Regions from separate parts of the Photobacterium sp. GJ3 genome, predicted to be linked through region 2. Evidence: predicted binding sites of a transcription regulator. Region 2 holds the regulator's gene; the other holds the start of a gene.
The links. The regulator MetJ, encoded in region 2, represses methionine synthesis genes. The targets are predictions, from matches to a motif close to TTAGACNTNTANANGTCTAA.
Positions count from the first base shown of each region.

Region 1: metN (methionine ABC transporter ATP-binding protein MetN) is a predicted target of MetJ. The motif match lies at 1,261-1,280, and genes of this name have one in related genera.

Region 1 covers NZ_CP073578.1:2,664,378-2,667,793, forward strand. Annotated here, with positions in the region: gene KDD30_RS12245 (zinc-dependent metalloprotease) at 1-504, shown strand, start outside; gene gmhB (D-glycero-beta-D-manno-heptose 1,7-bisphosphate 7-phosphatase) at 571-1,125, opposite strand; gene metN (methionine ABC transporter ATP-binding protein MetN) at 1,477-2,511, shown strand; gene KDD30_RS12260 (methionine ABC transporter permease) at 2,501-3,187, shown strand; gene KDD30_RS12265 (MetQ/NlpA family lipoprotein) at 3,309-3,416, shown strand, end outside.
Region 2 covers NZ_CP073578.1:3,129,140-3,132,555, forward strand. Annotated here, with positions in the region: gene KDD30_RS14520 (bifunctional aspartate kinase/homoserine dehydrogenase II) at 1-237, opposite strand, end outside; gene KDD30_RS14525 (O-succinylhomoserine (thiol)-lyase) at 234-1,403, opposite strand; gene metJ (met regulon transcriptional regulator MetJ) at 1,590-1,907, shown strand; gene KDD30_RS14535 (malic enzyme-like NAD(P)-binding protein) at 1,981-3,228, opposite strand.

The sequences.
Region 1 (3,416 bases), 460 kb from region 2:
GATGCTCAAGGCAACCCGGTGACGGCGCGAGGTGAATTCCCGTTATTTCGTCCGGACACCATGGTTGAACCCGCGCCTTACTATGCCCGCCAGTTGAAGCGGTACTATGACCTGCCGGAAAAAGGAGAATACAGCGAGATTTCAGCCCTGCTGAACATCGTGGTGAAATTCAGTGGCAGTGATACCGGCAACACCTCTTATGGGACTGAGCTGGCACAATATGTGTCTGTACAGGACTACCGCCACGATGTCGCAGGCGCACGTACCTATACCCTGCTCACCGGAGAAAAGCTCTATGCCTACAAAGAAAATGTTCTGGCCTATGAGATGATTGGCAGCATCATCGATTACACCAAGCTCAAAAATGCTGCGGAAGGGGAAACGCCAGCATTGTTCTACCTGAGCCAGGAAGCGTTCAATGACCCGGAAAAGCGTCAGGAAATGGATGCACTCATCCAGCGTTATCGCGACGTTCTACCGCTGCTCCCTAAGTTCCACCTGTAATCGCCATCCAAAAAACAAACAGGTCGCTCAGCGACCTGTTTTTTATTTGCTTTGGTGAGCGTGTCTTTACTGCTGTTGTAGCCATCTCGGGACATCAGCAATACTGTCGAGCACCACAGACGCCAGCGCTTCACCTTCACCGGTCACCGGTTTGCCGGTACGAACCAGAATTCGGGTGGCCACCTCTGCCGCTTCCGCAGCTTTCATGTCATCCGTTTTATCTCCGATCATCACGGAGCGCGCCATATCGATCTTCAGGAAATCACGGGCCGAAATGAACATGCCCGGCTTAGGTTTGCGGCAATTACAGTCCTGCAGATAATCTCCCTGGCCTTCAGTCGGGTGATGCGGACAATAATAGATCCCGTCAAATTCCACACCGTTATCGACAAAATTCCAGTCCATCCATTCGGTCAGCGTCAGGAATTCATCTTCGGTATACATCCCCCGGGCAATCCCGGCCTGATTGGTGACCAGCACCAGCAGATAGCCCATTGCTTTGAGCTTTTTACAGGCGTCAAACACACCCTCGACATATTCGAAATCATCTACGGTATGAACATAACCATGATCAACGTTAATCACGCCGTCACGATCGATAAACACTGCGGGCTTAGCCAAGCGATCACCTAACACAATCAAAAACGAAATTGGCTAAATTATGGCATGGCTGTGTAGTGGTTTCATCTGTTAATCCAGTTCACCTGAAGGCTTTGTGTGGCGATCTGGCGTGGCAGAATCTCTAAAAACCAGATTATGGACGTCTAGACGTAAAAATATCTATTGACTTGGCCATCTAGACACCCTAGCATCAGGCAACAGATGACACGGAGAAATTCCGTGTATACAAGTAAATGATAAGGTCATACGCCTGTTCGACACACAAAATCACTATTCTGGGCGAATAAATGACCACAACGCTATGCTGATTGACACATGGCAGTAAGCAGACAAGTAGTAGCAGGATACAGCATGATAGAGATTAACCGGGTCAATAAAGTCTTCCAGGTCGGGGAGAAACACATCCACGCCCTGCGCGATATCAACCTTAATATTGCTGAAGGAACCATTTTCGGCGTCATCGGCGCTTCCGGTGCAGGAAAAAGCACGCTGATCCGCTGCGTCAACCTGCTAGAAAAACCGACTTCCGGTCACCTGATTGTTGACGGCGTTGATTTGACGCAGTTGTCCAGTCAGGAACTGACACTGGCCCGCCGCAAAATCGGCATGATTTTCCAGCATTTTAATCTGTTATCCTCCCGGACCGTCTTTGAAAACGTCGCTTTGCCACTGGAACTGGCCGGCACCGATAAATCTGAGCTCAAACGTAAAGTCACGGAACTGTTGCAGCTGGTTGGGCTGGCCGACAAACACCATGCCTATCCGTCGAACCTGAGCGGTGGACAAAAACAGCGTGTTGCCATTGCCCGCGCACTGGCATCCGATCCGAAAGTTCTGCTCTGTGATGAAGCCACCAGCGCACTGGATCCGGCCACCACGCAGTCTATTCTTGAGCTGTTGCGCGAAATTAACAGCAAACTGAACCTGACCATCCTCCTGATCACCCACGAAATGGATGTAGTGAAAAGCATTTGCTCTGAAGTGGCTATCATCGGTAACGGTGAACTGGTCGAGAAGGGTCCGGTTGGTGATATTTTTGCTCACCCGAAAACAGAGCTGGCCCGCGAATTTATCCGCTCAACGCTGGATCTGTCGATTCCTGAAGATTATCAGGCTCGTCTGGAAACGACCCGGAACGCGCATAACTATCCGCTGATCCGTCTGGAGTTTACCGGCGCATCCGTCGATGCCCCGCTACTCAGCCAGGCGTCGCGTCAGTTTGGGATTGACGCCAATATCCTGAGCGCCGATATGGATTATGCCGGCGGTGTGAAGTTTGGCCTGATGCTGGCCGAGTTTTTTGGAACAGAAGAAGCGACTCAACAAGCCATCGCTTTCCTTCGTGAACACAAAGTGAATGTAGAGGTGCTGGGTTATGTTGCTTGATTCTATCGCCACCTGGTGGCAAACCAACGAACGTCTGGTCGGGCTGCTGACCGAAGCGCTGGGTGAAACCCTGGTGATGGTCTTCGCCTCTGGGGTCATCGGCTTTGCTGTCGGCATCCCGCTGGGTGTCGCGCTGCACCTGACGAAACCTAAAGGTCTTGTCGCAAACCCGGGTCTGAATAAAACACTGGGCGCTATCGTCAACATCGGCCGTTCGATCCCGTTCATCATTTTGCTGGTTGCGATTATTCCGTTTACCCGCTTCGTTGTGGGCAGTTCTATCGGGACTGCGGCGGCCATTGTTCCGCTCACCGTCGGTGCGATTCCTTTCATTGCCCGTCTGGTTGAAGGGGCACTGCTGGAAGTTCCGGGCGGGCTGGTTGAAGCCGCACAAGCCATGGGGGCAACCCCGGCTCAGATCATCCGGAAAGTTCTGCTGCCGGAAGCAATGCCAGGCATCATCAATGCCGCAACCATTACCCTGGTTACTCTGGTCAGCTACTCTGCCATGGCCGGTACTGTTGGCGGCGGCGGCCTGGGCGATGTCGGAATTCGTTATGGCTACCAGCGCTTTGACGGGACCGTGATGATGATTACCGTGGTCATGCTGGTTGTTCTGGTGCAACTGATTCAGTCCGCAGGGGACCATCTGGTTCGCCGGGTCGACCACAGATAAGCTTGACGAAAAGACAACACAAAGCTCACATTCGCCGGACATCGTCTTCAGGCGACAACGATAAGTTAGCGAAATACAACGACAACAAGTACAGGGATTCCCTGAATATAGGAGATGTACAATGGCACTGAATATCAAACATTTCTTCGCAGTGGCGGGATTGGCTTCAGCACTGGCTCTGACTGGCTGTGGCGAGAAAGAAGCGGCAGTCGACAACAACAAAATCAAA
Region 2 (3,416 bases):
AATCAGGTGCTGCTGAAAATTCCGCAGGTCCTGCAAACTCTCATGCGCCAGACGCCCATCCTTGGGCAGCAGGGCCAGCCACTGAATCAGACGGTTGGTTGTTTTACCCGCCGCTGATACAACAATCAGATCGTCGGACTGAGAATATTGCTGCAGGATATTGACGACATTCCGGTAACAACCGGCATCCGCCAGACTGCTGCCTCCGAATTTATGTAACTGACGCTCAAGGCTCATGCACCGGCCTCCGCCGCTTTGGCAAACGCCTGATCCAGATCGGCGATCAGATCATCCGCATCTTCCAGCCCGACCGACAAACGCAGCAGTGATGGCAGCAATCCAGCGGCCAGTTGCGCTTCGTCCGACATCGCTCTGTGGGTCATGCTGGCCGGGTGCGCGATCAGACTTTCTGTTCCCCCCAGCGATTCAGCCAGTGAAAACAACTTCAAGGTCGCCACAAAAACTTCCAGTTGTTTCATGTCCCCTGCCAGCTCAAAACTCAGCATGGAGCCAAATCCTTGCTGCTGTTTTGCGGCAATGTCATGACCGGGATGATCCGCCAGGCTTGGATGATAAATTTGTCCGACCAGCGGCTGAGTTTGCAGATAAGCCAGCAGGCGAGCTGAGTTTTCTTCATGTAATCGCATCCGCGGCACCAGCGTCCGGACACCCCGCAACGTCAGATAAGCATCAAACGGCGCGCCCGTGGCGCCGATACAGTTGGCCCACCAGGACAGTTGCTCAGCCTGCTCACTGTCTTTGGCTATCAGCACCCCGCCGACGACATCGGAGTGACCGTTAATATATTTGGTGGTGGAGTGCACCACGAAATCAGCTCCCAGCGAAATGGGCTGCTGCAGTGCCGGAGATAAGAAGGTGTTATCTACGGCAACCAGTGCGCCCGCAGCATGCGCCTGTTCACACAACTGTGCTACATCAATCACCCGCAACAAGGGGTTGGACGGCGTTTCAACCCACACCAGCTTGGGTTGCTTCGCCAGTGCTTCGGCCAGTGCTTCCGGGTTACCCTGATCGACAAACAGCACCTGAAAATCACCTTTCCCGGCCCGGGTATTGAACAGTCGATAAGTGCCGCCATAACAATCATGGGGAGCAACCACCAGATCGCCCGGCCCTAATTGTGCTGTCGCCAGCAGGTTGATCGCCGCCGTGCCGCAGCTGGTCACAACACCACCCGCGCCGCCTTCAAGATCGGCCAGCGTCTCGGCCAGCAAATTTCGGGTCGGGTTGCCTGAACGGGAGTAATCATATTGGGGCAACGTACCCAGCTCCGGGAAGCCATAGGTTGAGGTCAAGTAAATTGGTGGCACCACAGCACGAAATTGCTCATCAGTTTCAATACCGCTGCGTACAGCGATGGTCGCTGTTTTCTTGTCTCTCATATCGTTGCTTCCTTGTTCCTTCGGCATGGCCGGGGTCGACGAGAATAAAATTTCCACAACCTTAGCTAGATTTCAAAAAGACGTCAACACTTCTGGACGTCTATATGTCTTTGCTTGTGGCAGTAAATGCCGCTAAAATTCCCCCATACAATATTTCGAAACCCGATATCGCTGAGAAGGTAAACAATGGCAAAGTGGAACGGTGAGTACATCAGCCCTTATGCAGAACATGGCAAGAAAAATGAGCAGGTCAAAAAGATCACTGTTTCAATCCCATTGAAAGTGCTGAAAATCCTCACGGACGAACGCACCCGCCGTCAGGTGAACAATCTGCGCCATGCCACCAACAGCGAGCTGCTGTGCGAGGCTTTCCTGCACGCCTACACGGGTCAGCCATTGCCAACAGACGAAGATATCCGGAAAGACCGCCCGGACGACCTGCCAGCAGAAGCCAAAGCGATTATGGACAGCCTGGGTATTGAATACGAAGATATCAACGAATAATCTAGCCCTAGCACTCAAAAAAAAACCAGCCTTGCGGCTGGTTTTTCAATCCTGAATCACAATGGATGTGTCATTACACTTCCATATAACCCACTGGCATTTCAATTCGGGCAACCCCTGATGCAACCGCAGCTTCTGCAACCGCCTTCGCAACACGAGGTAACAGACGCGGATCCATTGGCTTCGGAATAATATACTCTGGGCCGAACGCCAGTTTCTCTACACCCGCAGCTTTCACAACTTCCGCAGGTACCGGCTCTTTCGCCAGTTCACGGATCGCATGGACCGCAGCCAGCTTCATGTCGTCATTGATCTCGCTGGCGCGCACATCCAACGCACCACGGAAAATGAACGGGAAGCAAATCACGTTATTCACCTGATTCGGATAATCCGAACGACCGGTCCCCATGATCAGATCATTGCGCACGGTATGGGCGAGTTCTGGCTTGATCTCTGGATCCGGGTTGGAGCAGGCAAAAACAATCGGCTGATCAGCCATCAGTTTCAGCGCTTCTGCAGACAGCAGATCCGGGCCGGACACACCGACAAAGATATCCGCACCTTCAATCACATCTTCCAGCGTTCGCTTATCGGTATTATTGGCAAACAGCTGCTTGTATTCATTGATGTCATCGCGACGGGTGTGAATCACACCTTTACGGTCCAGCATGTAGATTTTCTCACGCTGCGCGCCACATTTAATCAGCAGTTCCATACAAGCCACGGCAGCTGCACCAGCCCCCAGGCAGACAATCACAGCTTCATTGATGTTCTTGCCCTGCAGTTCCAGTGCATTCAGCATACCCGCAGCGGTCACAATGGCCGTCCCGTGCTGGTCATCATGGAAAACCGGCACCTGACAGCGTTCAATCAGACGCTTTTCAATTTCAAAGCAGTCAGGCGCTTTGATATCTTCCAGGTTAATGCCACCAAAGGTGTCTGCAATATTCGCAACTGTATCGACGAACTCGTCGATGGTGCGGTGCTTGACTTCGATATCAATCGAATCCAGGCCTGCAAAACGTTTGAACAACAGCGCCTTACCTTCCATCACTGGCTTAGAAGCCAGCGGGCCGAGGTTGCCCAGACCCAGAATCGCCGTACCGTTGGTAATGACGGCAACCATGTTGCCCTTACCGGTGTACTTATAGACATTTTCTGAGTTTTGCGCGATTTCACGCACAGGTTCAGCCACACCCGGGCTGTAAGCCAGAGCGAGGTCTTCTACAGTGTTGGCAGGCTTGCTGAGTTCAACCGAAATTTTCCCGGGGACAGGGTAAGCATGATAGTGAAGTGCTTGTTGACGAAAATCTTCAGACATAGTTATTAGAATCCTGAATGGATGGATGTTCGGTTCGGTATTGAACAATGAATCATATTCGATAGCAGCACAAAATCCTAGTTTGCGCTAGCTGGTAATACCATGAGAATGCAGTCGGAACGCAGGAAAAATGCGGGGGTGTGACCAGCACAACTCATTATTATGATTATTGTAAATAAGAGGCCGGA